Regions from separate parts of the Streptomyces sp. CAU 1734 genome, predicted to be linked through region 1. Evidence: riboswitches for the same ligand, from Rfam matches in the RefSeq annotation. Region 1 holds a riboswitch; the other holds the start of a gene.
The links. A riboswitch is a leader RNA that binds a small molecule or an ion and turns the genes downstream of it on or off. The one in region 1 is predicted to bind cyclic di-AMP.
Positions count from the first base shown of each region.

Region 2: linked by a shared signal. The riboswitch ahead of AAFN69_RS12625 (LysM peptidoglycan-binding domain-containing M23 family metallopeptidase) and the one ahead of AAFN69_RS03635 (M23 family metallopeptidase) in region 1 are both predicted to bind cyclic di-AMP.

Region 1 covers NZ_JBDQQP010000001.1:857,236-863,069, forward strand. The annotation lists gene AAFN69_RS03610 (YciI family protein) at 1-287, shown strand, start outside; gene AAFN69_RS03615 (DUF6596 domain-containing protein) at 316-1,542, shown strand; gene AAFN69_RS03620 (TipAS antibiotic-recognition domain-containing protein) at 1,601-2,350, shown strand; tRNA gene AAFN69_RS03625 (tRNA-Met) at 2,508-2,581, shown strand; gene AAFN69_RS03630 (PP2C family protein-serine/threonine phosphatase) at 2,816-3,895, shown strand; cyclic di-AMP (ydaO/yuaA leader) riboswitch at 4,183-4,339, shown strand; gene AAFN69_RS03635 (M23 family metallopeptidase) at 4,351-5,388, shown strand; gene AAFN69_RS03640 (PrsW family intramembrane metalloprotease) at 5,639-5,834, opposite strand, start outside.
Region 2 covers NZ_JBDQQP010000005.1:445,206-451,039, forward strand. The annotation lists gene AAFN69_RS12605 (aminotransferase class III-fold pyridoxal phosphate-dependent enzyme) at 1-1,113, shown strand, start outside; gene AAFN69_RS12610 (XRE family transcriptional regulator) at 1,201-1,821, shown strand; gene AAFN69_RS12615 (DUF6126 family protein) at 1,861-2,043, shown strand; gene AAFN69_RS12620 (tyrosine-protein phosphatase) at 2,077-2,892, opposite strand; cyclic di-AMP (ydaO/yuaA leader) riboswitch at 3,529-3,684, shown strand; gene AAFN69_RS12625 (LysM peptidoglycan-binding domain-containing M23 family metallopeptidase) at 3,689-4,690, shown strand; gene AAFN69_RS12630 (SGNH/GDSL hydrolase family protein) at 4,872-5,663, shown strand; gene AAFN69_RS12635 (STM4011 family radical SAM protein) at 5,807-5,834, opposite strand, start outside.

The DNA.
Region 1 (5,834 bases):
ACAACGATCTCGCCGAATCCGGTGAGCTGGTCGACGCCCAGGGACTCACCGCACCCGACCGGGCCCGTACCGTCGGGCTGGGCCCGGACGGCCGGCCCGTGATCACCGACGGGCCCTACGGCGAGACCAAGGAACTCCTGGCCGGGTACTGGCTCCTGGAGTGCGAGAGCCTGGAGCGGGTCACCGAGATCGCGGCCCGGGTCGCGAAGTGCCCGCAGCCCGCCGGGGCCCCCGAGTACGCCGTCGTCATCCGGCCCGTGGGAAACCCCGACGGAGGCGAGGTCTGACCCCCGCGGCGGGCACCCGATGAGCACCGTGAACACCACCGAGGACCTGCTGCGCCTCCACGCGCCGCAGGTCCTCGGTGCCCTGGTGCGCCGGTACGGCCACTTCGACCTCGCCGAGGACGCCGTCCAGGAGGCCCTGCTCGCCGCCGCCGGACAGTGGCCCGCCCAGGGCGTGCCCGACAATCCGCGCGGCTGGCTGATCAAGGTCGCCGCGCGGCGGCTCACCGATCTACTCCGTGCCGAGGAGGCCCGCCGCCGCCGCGAGGAGACCGCCGCCGCCCGCACCCCGCGCGACGCCTTCACCGCCCCCGCGCCCGGGGAGAGCCGCGCCCCCAGCGACGACGACACCCTCACCCTTCTCTTCCTCTGCTGCCACCCCGCCCTCGGACCGGCCGCCCGGGTCGCGCTCACCCTGCGCGCCGTCGGCGGTCTGACCACCGCCGAGATCGCCCGCGCCCATCTCGTGCCGGAGGCGACGATGGCGCAGCGGATCAGCCGGGCCAAGCGGAGGATCGGCGGCGAGTCATTCCGCCGGCCCGGCCCCGAGGACCGCGACCAGCGGCTCCGGGCCGTGCTCCAGGTGCTGTACCTGATCTTCAACGAGGGGCACACGGCGACCTCGGGCCGGGCCCTGCACCGGGCCGACCTCGCCGGTGAGGCGATCCGGCTCACCCGGCGGGTCCGCCGGCTGCTGCCCGGGGAGGGCGCGGTCACCGGGCTGCTCGCGCTGATGCTGCTCACCGACGCGCGCAGCGCCGCCCGCACCGACTCCGCCGGCGAGCTGATCCCGCTCGACGAACAGGACCGCACCCGCTGGGACCGGGCGGCCATCCGCGAGGGTTCCGCGCTGGTGGAGGAGGCCCTGTCCCAGGGGCCGGCCGGGCCGTACCAGCTCCAGGCCGCCGTCGCGGCCCTCCACGACGAGGCCGCGACCGCCGCCGCCACCGACTGGCCGCAGATCCTCGCCCTCTACGACCTGCTCGTACGGATGGCTCCGGACGACCCGATGGCGGAGCTGAGCCGGGCGGTGGCCGTGGCGATGGTGCACGGGCCCGAGGCGGCGCTCGCCGAGACCGACCGGCTCGCGGAGCGGCTGGCCGGGCACCACCGGCTGGACGCGGTCCGGGCCCATCTGCTGGAGCGGGCCGGCGACCGGGCGGGCGCGCGATCCGCGTACCAGCTGGCGGCCGAGCGCACGCTCAGCATCCCCGAGGCCCGCTATCTGCGCCGGAAGGCGGCCCGTCTGCTGCCCTGACGGCCGGTGCGCGCCCGTCCTTGACCTTGACGCAGCGTCAAGATCTACCGTTCGGGACATGGAGTGGTCGATCCAGGAAATCGCGCGCCGGGCCGGTACGACGAGCCGCACCCTGCGTCACTACGGCGAGCTGGGTCTGCTGCGGCCCAGCCGGGTGGGGGCCAACGGCTATCGCTACTACGGCCCCCGTGAGCTGATACGGCTCCAGCGGATTCTGCTGCTGCGCGAGCTCGGGCTCGGACTGCCCGCCATCGCCGAGGTGCTGGCCGGCCAGCGGGACACCGCTGCCGCGCTCCGCGTCCATCTGAAGCTGCTCGAACAGGAGCGCGAAAGAGTGGGCCGGCAGATCGCCTCGGTGCGGACCACTCTCCGGAAGACCGAGCGAGGGGAAGAACTCATGGCCGAGGAAGTGTTCGACGGCTTCGACCACACACCGTACGAACAGGAGGTGACCGAGCGCTGGGGGCGGGACGCGTATCGGCGCGGTGACCAGTGGTGGCGTGCGCTCGGCGAGCGGGAGCGGCGGGAGTATCTGGAGGAGCAGACCGCCATCGCCCGGGACTTCGCCCGGCTGCTGCGGGAGGGCGGGGCGCCGGACGGCGCGCCGGCCCAGGAACTCGCCCGGCGGCAGTACGTCTGGCTCTCCGCGGTGGAGGCGCCGGGCCGGTGCCGGTTCATCGGCATCGGCGAGATGTACGTGGCCGACGAGCGGTTCACCGAGGTCTACGACCGGCACGGCGAGGGGACGGCGGTGTTCATCCGCGATGCGATGCGGGTGTACGGGGAGACGCAGCTCTCGGACGAGTGAGCCGCGGCGGACGCGGGCCGCCCTCGGTGACGGGCCCGCGTCCGCCCTCGCCCACCGCTCGCCCGTTCCCCGCGCGGCCGGATTTCCGGCGATTCCGCGGCCCCCGCGGAAAGTGGCGTGGATCTTGCTTCGGATGGCGTAAGGTTGTGTTCAACGGCGCGGGGTGGAGCAGCTCGGTAGCTCGCTGGGCTCATAACCCAGAGGTCGCAGGTTCAAATCCTGTCCCCGCTACTGAAGATCACGGCCCGGTACTCATCACCTGAGTACCGGGCCGTGGTCATTTTGCGCTGCCCGTTCGCCTCCGTTCGCCCGGTTGGACGGCGGTGGCTCGCCACTCCGCCCCGTTCCCGCCAGCCTGGAGGGGGCGCGGGAACCGTGTCCGCAGCCGTGGGCGGACCGGTCAGGAGAGCAGCCTTGGGGAGCGAGGAGCAGCCGGGGGGAGTCGGCGCCCGCCGATTCGTCCGTATGCTGCCCGCGCTGATGATCATCGGCGCTGTCTGTTTCGACGCCCTGACCCCGCCGATGTTCACCGCGGCGCCCATGTTCACGGCGGCCCCGCTGATCGCCGCCCCCTTCTTCTCCTGGCGCACCACCCTCTTCACCGGTATCGCCTCGACCCTGGGCGTGGTCGGCCTGCACGGGCTCAAGGACTCGGTCGCCGAGCCGACGACCTATACCGAGCTGGTGACCGTGATCACCGTCTCGGGTCTCGCGCTGCTGATCAACCGGGTCATCCGGCGCAGCAGCGAACGGCTCGCCTCCGCCCGGGTCATCGCCGAGGCCGCCCAGCGCGCCGTACTGCCCACCCCCGCCGAGCGGATCGGGGGCCTGCGGATCGCCGCACGGTACGAGGCCGCCGTCGCCGACGCCTTCATCGGCGGGGACCTCTTCGCCGTACAGGACACACCCCATGGCGTACGGCTGGTCGTCGGGGATGTGCGCGGCAAGGGACTCGGCGCGGTCGAGGCGGTGGCCATCGCGATCGGCGCCTTCCGGGAGGCGGCCGAACAGGAGAGATCGCTGGAGGGGGTCACCGAGCGGCTGGAACGCGCGCTCAACCGGGAGGCGCGCCGCCGGGACACCCTGGACGCCTTCGAGGCGTTCACCACCGCCGTGCTCGCCGAGATCCCGCGCGGTGCCGGGATCGTCCGGATGGTCAACCGGGGCCATCCGGCACCGCTGATGCTGTACGAGGACGGCGTACTCGGCTCTCTGGAACCGGCCGAGTACGCGCTCCCGCTCTCCATGGGGGAGCTGGGGAACCGGCCCGACCGGGCGCAGGAGTATCCGCTGCCGCCCGGGGCCACCCTGCTCATCTACACCGATGGGCTCTCCGAGGCGCGGGATGCCCGGGGGGTGTTCTACGAGCCCGGCGAATGGCTCGCCGGCCGTGTCTTCCCGGGGCCGGGCGAGTTGCTGGACGCCCTGGTCGACGATGTCCGCAGGCATTCGGGCGGCGGGACCACCGACGACATGGCACTGCTCGCGGTGGCCCGTCCCGGCGAGGGGCGGGCGGATGCGGAGCCGCCCCCCGGCCCGCCGTGACGACCGGTCGGCCGTGAAGCCCCGGCCCGCCGCGACGCCGCGCCGGCCGGAACCACCGCGAATACGTTGCGTAGCCGGAGTGCACCCCTCTGATAACAATTGATATGCCGTCAGATCTGATGGGTTTACGGGCGGCCGTTCAAGTCGCCCGACTCCGGACGCTTGTGTCCCGTTAAGTCCATGGCAAAGAGATTAAAGATCACTCGGAAAAACTTGGAATACGACTGGAGTCTCTATTAACGTTCGATAACGCAGCGCGGTCGTCACAGTCGTCGTCAGGGCGGCGCCGCGCGCACGCGCCGAATCCCGCAAGGGAACCGGGGACCCACCAATTGGGGTGAATCGGGCTTCATTTGCCGCGCAGTTCGCGGTGTGTGAGGCCGGTAGGAGACCTTCCTGCTCCGAACCCGTCAGCTAACCCGGTAGGCGAGAAGGAAGGAAAGGAGCACGCCTCAGTGGCGTCCAACACCCCTGCCCCGGAAGCGCCGTTCAAATCCGGTGTCTTCAGCCAAGACGGGGCCGAACGGTCCGTCGGCGAGTGGAACCCCACGGCGGAGACCGTCCGTCCGGTGCGCGGCCGTCACCGGCACCGCGTGCTCAAGCAGCGCGGCGGATTCGCCCGCAGCTCCACGGTGCTCGGCGTCGGCGTGATCGCGGCGGTCGGCGCGGGCGGCATCGCCACCGCGCAGAGCAAGCCCGCCGTGTCGATATCGCTCCCCGACTCGATCGCCGACTCCCTTCCCGACGTCGGTTCCCTCATGGACGACGGCGGCTCGGCCGACGAGACCTCCGCTCTCACCGCCATGGGTGCCACCGAGGAGATCGGCGCGGCCACCCAGCCCGGCACGGGTGAGGCGCTCCGCTCCCGGATCCTCCAGCAGGCCGAGCAGCAGCAGGCCGAGGCGGAGGCGGTCGCCAGGGCCGCCGCCGAGAACGCCGCAGCCGCGAAGGCCGCCGCCGCCGCGAAGAAGGCCGAGGCCAAGGCGGAGGCGGAAGCGAAGGCCAAGAAGAAGGCCGAAGCCGAGGCGAAGGCCAAGAAGAAGGCCGAGGCGGAGGCCAAGGCCAAGGAGAAGGAGAAGGCCAAGCTCGCGAAGGGCTTCGTCCTCCCCACCTCCTCGTACACGATCACCGCCACCTTCGGCCAGAGCGGCCCGATGTGGTCCTCCGGCTACCACACCGGCCTGGACATGGCGGCTCCGACCGGTACCCCGGCGAAGGCCGTCACCAGCGGCACCATCAAGTCGGCCGGCTGGCACAGCTCGTACGGCTACAACATCGTGCTCAAGCTGTCGAACGGCACCGAGGTGATGTACGCACACCTCTCCTCGATGTCGGTGAGCGCGGGCCAGAAGGTCGGCGCGGGCGAGACCATCGGACGCGTCGGCTCGACCGGCAATTCGTCCGGCTCGCACCTCCACCTGGAGGTCAAGACCGGTGGCGGCTCGGCCGTCGACCCGCTGTCCTGGATGCGGAGCAACGGCCTCAACCCCTGACCGTCCCGCGCACCACCGCCCGTCCCCGCGGGACCGGCCGGCCGGCCGGTCCTCACGGCACCGCCCGGTGCCGGAATCGCGATCGGCCGGCGGGTGTCCGCGGCAGCCCCGCGCTCGCCGTGGTCACGGCGGTGCGGGCCCTTTCACCCCGGCAGTCCTGGCGAGCACCCCCCGCCGTCAGGGCTGCCGGTCTTTTCGCGCCCGCACCGCCGGCACTTCCCCCGCTCCCGCCCTGCCGGGCCCGCCGCCCTCAGACGCGGTAGGGGTTGGGTATCTCGTAATCCCGGTGCGGCGGCGGCACCCGCACCCGGCCGGTGACGCGCGCCGCGTAGGTCAGTGCCGGGGAGGCCACCGCCTTCCGCTGCCACATGTGGTGCAGCAGCTCCTGCTCCCGCGCCGTGAAGTCCGGACCGGCCGCTTCCCTGGCCGCGCGGTGACGGAGAAAC
Region 2 (5,834 bases), on a different contig from region 1:
GATCTGACCCGCTTCGACTGCCAGCCCCTGCCCGGACTGCTCGCCGAACGGCTGCTCGCCCACACCCCCCATCTGGACCGGGTCTTCTTCGGCAACAGCGGCACCGAGGCGGTCGAGACCGCGCTGAAATTCGCCCGGTACGCCACCGGCAGACCGCGGGTCCTCCACTGCGACCACGCCTTCCACGGACTCACCACCGGCTCCCTCTCCGTCAACGGCGAGGCCGGATTCCGCGACGGCTTCGAGCCCCTGCTCCCCGACACCGCCATCCCGCTCGGCGACCTCGCCGCACTGGAGCGCGAACTCCGGCGCGGCGATGTGGCCGCCCTGATCGTCGAGCCCATCCAGGGCAAGGGAGTCCACGAGCCCCCGCCCGGCTTCCTCCGCGCCGCCCGGGAACTGCTGCACCGCCACCGCGCTCTGCTGATCGCCGACGAGGTGCAGACCGGCCTCGGCCGCACCGGCGACTTCTGGGCGTATCAGCACGAGGACGGTGTGGAGCCGGACCTGGTCTGCGCCGCCAAGGCGCTCTCCGGCGGCTATGTCCCGGTCGGGGCCACCCTCGGCAAGGACTGGATCTTCAAGAAGGTCTTCTCCTCCATGGACCGCGTCCTGGTCCACTCCGCCAGCTTCGGCTCCAATGCCCAGGCGATGGCCGCCGGGCTCGCGGTGCTCTCCGTGATCGAGGACGAGGGGCTGGTCGCCCGGGCCCGCGCCACCGGCGATCTGCTGCGCACCCGGCTGGCCGCGCTCACCGGCCGCTATGAGTTCCTGCACGAGGTGCGCGGGCGCGGACTCATGATCGGCATTGAGTTCGGCCGCCCCGACTCCCTCAAGCTCCGCAGCCGCTGGGCGATGCTCCAGGCGGCCCGCAAGGGGCTCTTCGCGCAGATGGTCGTGGTGCCGCTGCTGTCGAGGCACCGCATTCTCACCCAGGTGTCGGGCGACCATCTCGAAGTGATCAAACTGATTCCGCCGCTGATCATCGGCGAACCCGAGGTGGACCGGTTCGTCACGGCCTTCACCGCGGTGATGGACGACGCCCACGCGGGCGGCGGACTGATGTGGGACTTCGGGAAAACCCTGGTCAGACAGGCCATGGCCAACCGCTGACCCGGCCCGGGGCGCCATTGGCAACGGAATTTTGCCTCTGGGGCAAGAAATTTGCCCCAGAGGCAGATTCCTGGCCCAATGGAACACATGCAGAGTCCTCCCGGGGGCCATCCCCCGGACCTTCGGCCGCTCGGCGGGGAGATCCCCGACGAGCTGCCCGATGTGGCGCCCCGGCTGCGCGAACTGCGCCGCCGCCGCGCCCTCACCCTGGAGGCGGCGGCCCGCCGCGCCGGGCTCTCACCGGCGCATCTGTCCCGGCTGGAGACCGGCAGGCGGCAGCCGTCGCTCCCGATGCTGCTCTCCCTCGCCAGAATCTACGGTACGACGATCGCCGAGGTCCTGGGCGAGGCGTCGCCCACCCCCGACCCCGTCATCCGCGCCTCCGGCCGGGAACCCGCGGCGGCCGACGGCTGGACCTACCAGCAGGCCGGCGCCCCCGGCCGGGCCATGCAGGCCCTGCGGCTGTCGGTCCCGTACGGCGCCCAGGGAGATCTGGTCCGGGTGCACCCCGGCGAGGAGTGGATGTACGTCCTCGACGGCCGGCTGCGGCTCACCCTGGGGGAGTCCGTGCACGAACTCGGCCCCGGCGACAGCGCCCATTTCGACTCCCTCACCCCGCACCGGATGGCCGCCGCCGGGCGGGACGGCGCCGAGCTCCTCTTCGTCCACACCCTGCTCCAGAGCCCCGACCTCCATCCGCACGCCTGAACCGGACCCCGGAACGACCGGAATGAAGCGAGGACCGTCATGACCGAGAACACCGCCGCCGCCCCCGTCCCCGAGAACATCCCCGGCGCGGCCGGGCAGCAGCCCGACACCCACGAGTCGAAGTTCCCCCGCGGCGCGATCATCCGGCTCTTCGCCTATCTGATCGCGGGCCATGTCTTCGCGGGATTCCTCTATCTGCTCTTCGAGGTCGGCGCCAAGTGATCCCGGCCGCCCCGGCCCGCCGCGCGCCGGGGATCAGGCGGAGGCGTCCAGCAGCCGCTCCCGCAGCCGCTCGCGCGTCTCGGGGCTGATCCCGAGCCCCTGCGCCAGATAGCGCTCGGTGGTTCCCCAGGTCTGCCCGATCATGTCGAACGCCGCCCGCAGATACTCCGCCCGCGCGTCGAAGAGCGGGCCGAGCAGCTCCATGACCTCCGGCGACATCCCCGTACGGCTGCTGTCCGTGCGGCGCACCAGATAGCGGCGGTGCGGGTCGTTCGACTTCAGATAGTCCGCCTCGATGGCGTCCCGCTCCACCCCGACGGCGAGCAGGGACACGGCTATGGAGAGCCCCGCGCGGTCCTTGCCCGCCGCGCAGTGCATCAGCGCCGGGACGCTGTCCTCGGCGAGCGCGTGCAGGACCCGGCTGTGCTCGGCGGTCCGCTCGGCGATGATCGACCGGTACGACTCGGTCATCCGCGCCGCGCCCTGGCCATCCGCCAGGACCGCCCGCAGCTGCGCCAGATTCCCCGCCCGGACCAGCTCCCAGAACTCCGCGCCGTCGGCCGGGTCGCTCAGCGGTATGTTCACATTGCGCACGCCGGGCAGCTCGACATCGGGCCCCTCCAGCACCAGATCGGCGGAGTTGCGGAAGTCGAAGATGGTGTGGAGACCCAGCGTGCCCAGGAACGACGCGTCACTCTCCGTCGCATGGGCCAGATGACCGCTGCGGAAGAGCCGTCCGTACCGCACCTGCCGGCCGTCCACCGCCGGCAGCCCGCCCACATCGCGGAAGTTGCGGACCCCGGCCAGCTCGGGCTCGGTCGACGGAACCTGCGGCAGCTGCTGCGTCACGGAGTCTCCTGAGGGTCGCTGCCGTCGGCGCTCCTCGCCGACATGGCGTTTTCTCGACGATACGACATTGATTCCTCGGGCAATCATTTTCTTTTCGCGTGAGGAAGCGTTGCCGTGGTGTCACGGGAGCATTGCGGCGATATGGCACACCCGGGGCGCATGCGACGGCACTCGCGGCACACTCCCCGCCGTTCACGCGCGCGCCGCGCTGCCGTGCGCGTGGGTGCGGGATCAGGAGTCCGTACTTCCTCGGCGCTCTGCCCGCACTCCTCCGGATCGTGCCGGGCCGGGCCGCCCGTCACTGGATCCGGCACCACCTGAATGAGGCATTTGTGATTTATGGGCGCTTTGGTGGATTGCGCATAACGCGCCCCATCTGCAAGGGGTTTGGGGCGGTGCTCGTGAGCAGGATCATAGTGGTGACGGTGTGTGGCGGCGACGGGGTGTCGCGGGGCGGGGCAATCGCGATGCCGGTCGGGGAGTTGGCGCCGCGGTCTCGACGGAGAGTGACCGCGGATGCCCCACGGTGATCATGGGGAAGGCGGAAGTGGAAGCGGAGCGGCTTGTTCCGGTCCTCTCCGCTCGTCTACGGTCACGGAAATTCCGGGCGGACCGCCTCATCCTGCCGCCGCCCCGGATTCCCAACCGACATCCACGCGTGGCAGGAGCGGGGGACCCAGGTAGTACGTCGGCCGGGCAACCGGACGGCTCGGGGTGAAGTCGTGCAGCCGCACGGCCGGGCATCTCCAGCCCGAACCCGACAGCTCACCTCGCAGGCGCCGGAGAGGAAAACCCCATGCCCGCAAAGGGTAAGCACCGCCGTCCCAAGGCCGGCACCATCACCCGCGGCCTCGTCGTCGCGAGCACCGGCGGCGCCGCCATCGCGCTTCCGCTTCTCGGCGCGACCGGCGCACAGGCCGCCGAGCCGGCCGCCGCCCCGGCCGCTGTCACCGCCCCCGCCGCGGCCGTCGCGGAGCAGCGCTCCCCGGCCGCCGCCCCGGCGGGGAAGTCCGAGGCGGGCACCTACCGGGTCGTCGCCGGCGACCATCTCTCGGGCATAGCCGAGGACCACGGCGTCACCGGTGGCTGGAAGCAGCTCTACCAGGACAACCGTGCCGCCGTCGGCGGGAACCCCTCCCTGATCCACCCCGGCCTCGAGCTGAGCATCGGCTCCGCCGCCGCGGCCGGCACCCCGGACGCGGAGCGCTCCTCGCGCGACGGCTCGCGGGACGCCTCTCGCAACGCCGGTGCCAACGAGAAGCCCGCCGCCCCGGCCGCCCCCGCCGCCGCCCGGGAGACCTCCGCCCCGGCCGCCGACCCCGTCACGGAGGCTCCCGCTCCGGAGCCCGCCGCCGAGGCCCCGGCCGAGCCGGAGCCCGCCGCCCCCGCCTCCGGTTACACCGCCCCGATCGCCGGTGCCGGCGTCACCACCTCCTACCGCGTCTCCGGCGCCATGTGGTCCAGCGGCTACCACACCGGCATCGACTTCGCCGTGCCCACCGGCACCAGCGTGAAGTCCGTCGGCCCCGGCACCGTGGTCTCGGCCGGCTGGTCCGGCGCGTACGGCAACGAGGTCGTCATCCAGCACACCGACGGCAAGTACTCGCAGTACGCCCACCTCTCCTCCCTCGCCGTCTCGGCCGGCCAGAGCGTGAGCGGCGGCCAGGAGATCGGTCTCGCCGGCTCCACCGGCAACTCCAGCGGTCCGCACCTGCACTTCGAGATCCGCACCGGCTCCGGCTACGGCACGGACATCGACCCGCTGGCCTACCTCCGCGGGCACGGCGTCTCCCTCTGACGCCACGGGCGTCCACCGCGCCTTCCGCCGATCCCCCCGTACCCCCGCCGGTACGGGGGGATCGGTCTTCACCCACGAGTATTCCCGGGTGGGCCGAAAATCACCGGTGGGATAGATCACCCGCCGTCAACCCCTCCTTACGGTCGCGTAGGTCACATCTGTAAGGACAAGATGAGTTCTTGTGGCAGACGATTCGAGAACAGAGACAGAGGGCGGAATCGGGTCGTACGCGGCTATCGGTGACAGCTTCACCGAGGGCGTGGGAGACCCGGGACCCGGTGGAACCCATGTCGGCTGGGCGGACCGTTTCGCGGTTCTGCTGGCCGACCGCCGGCCGGAACACACGTTCCGGTACGCCAATCTCGCGGTGCGCGGACGGCTCCTCGACCAGATCGTCGCGGAGCAGGTTCCGCGCGCGAGGGAACTCGCCCCGGATCTGGTGTCGTTCTGCGCCGGCGGCAATGACATCATCCGGCCGGGCAGCGACCCCGACGATGTGGCCGAGCGCTTCGAGCGCGCGGTGGCGGACCTCACCAATGCCGTCGGCACGGTGATGGTGACCACCGGCTTCGACACCCGGGGCGTGCCGGTGCTGCGCCATCTGCGCGGCAAGATCGCGATGTACACGGCACATGTGCGGTCCATCGCGGACCGCTACGACTGCCCCGTACTGGACCTGTGGTCGCTCAAGTCGGTGCAGGACCGCCGCGCCTGGGACGGCGACCGGCTCCATCTCTCGGCCGAGGGTCACACCCGGGTCGCGCTGCGCGCGGCACAGGTGCTGGGGCTGGAGGTGCCGGCCGACCCCGACCAGCCGTGGCCGCCGCTTCCGCCGCGCGGCACGCTGGAGGGCCGGCGCGACGACATCCACTGGGCGCGGGAACATCTGGTCCCCTGGATCGGCCGGCGGCTGCGCGGTGAGAGCTCCGGCGACCACATCGCGGCCAAGCGCCCGGACCTGCTGCCTCTCTGAGCCCGGACCGCCACCGGCGGCACGGCGGAGCGGCCGACGGCCGGCCCTCGGGGCCCGGCCGGGTGCGGGGCCTCGCGCCGGCCGGCCTCGTGTCTGCCGGCCTCGCGCCGGGCCGGGCGCCCGGCTCCGGCCCGCCGGCGGAGTCACACCGGCGGTGTCATCCGCCCGGGC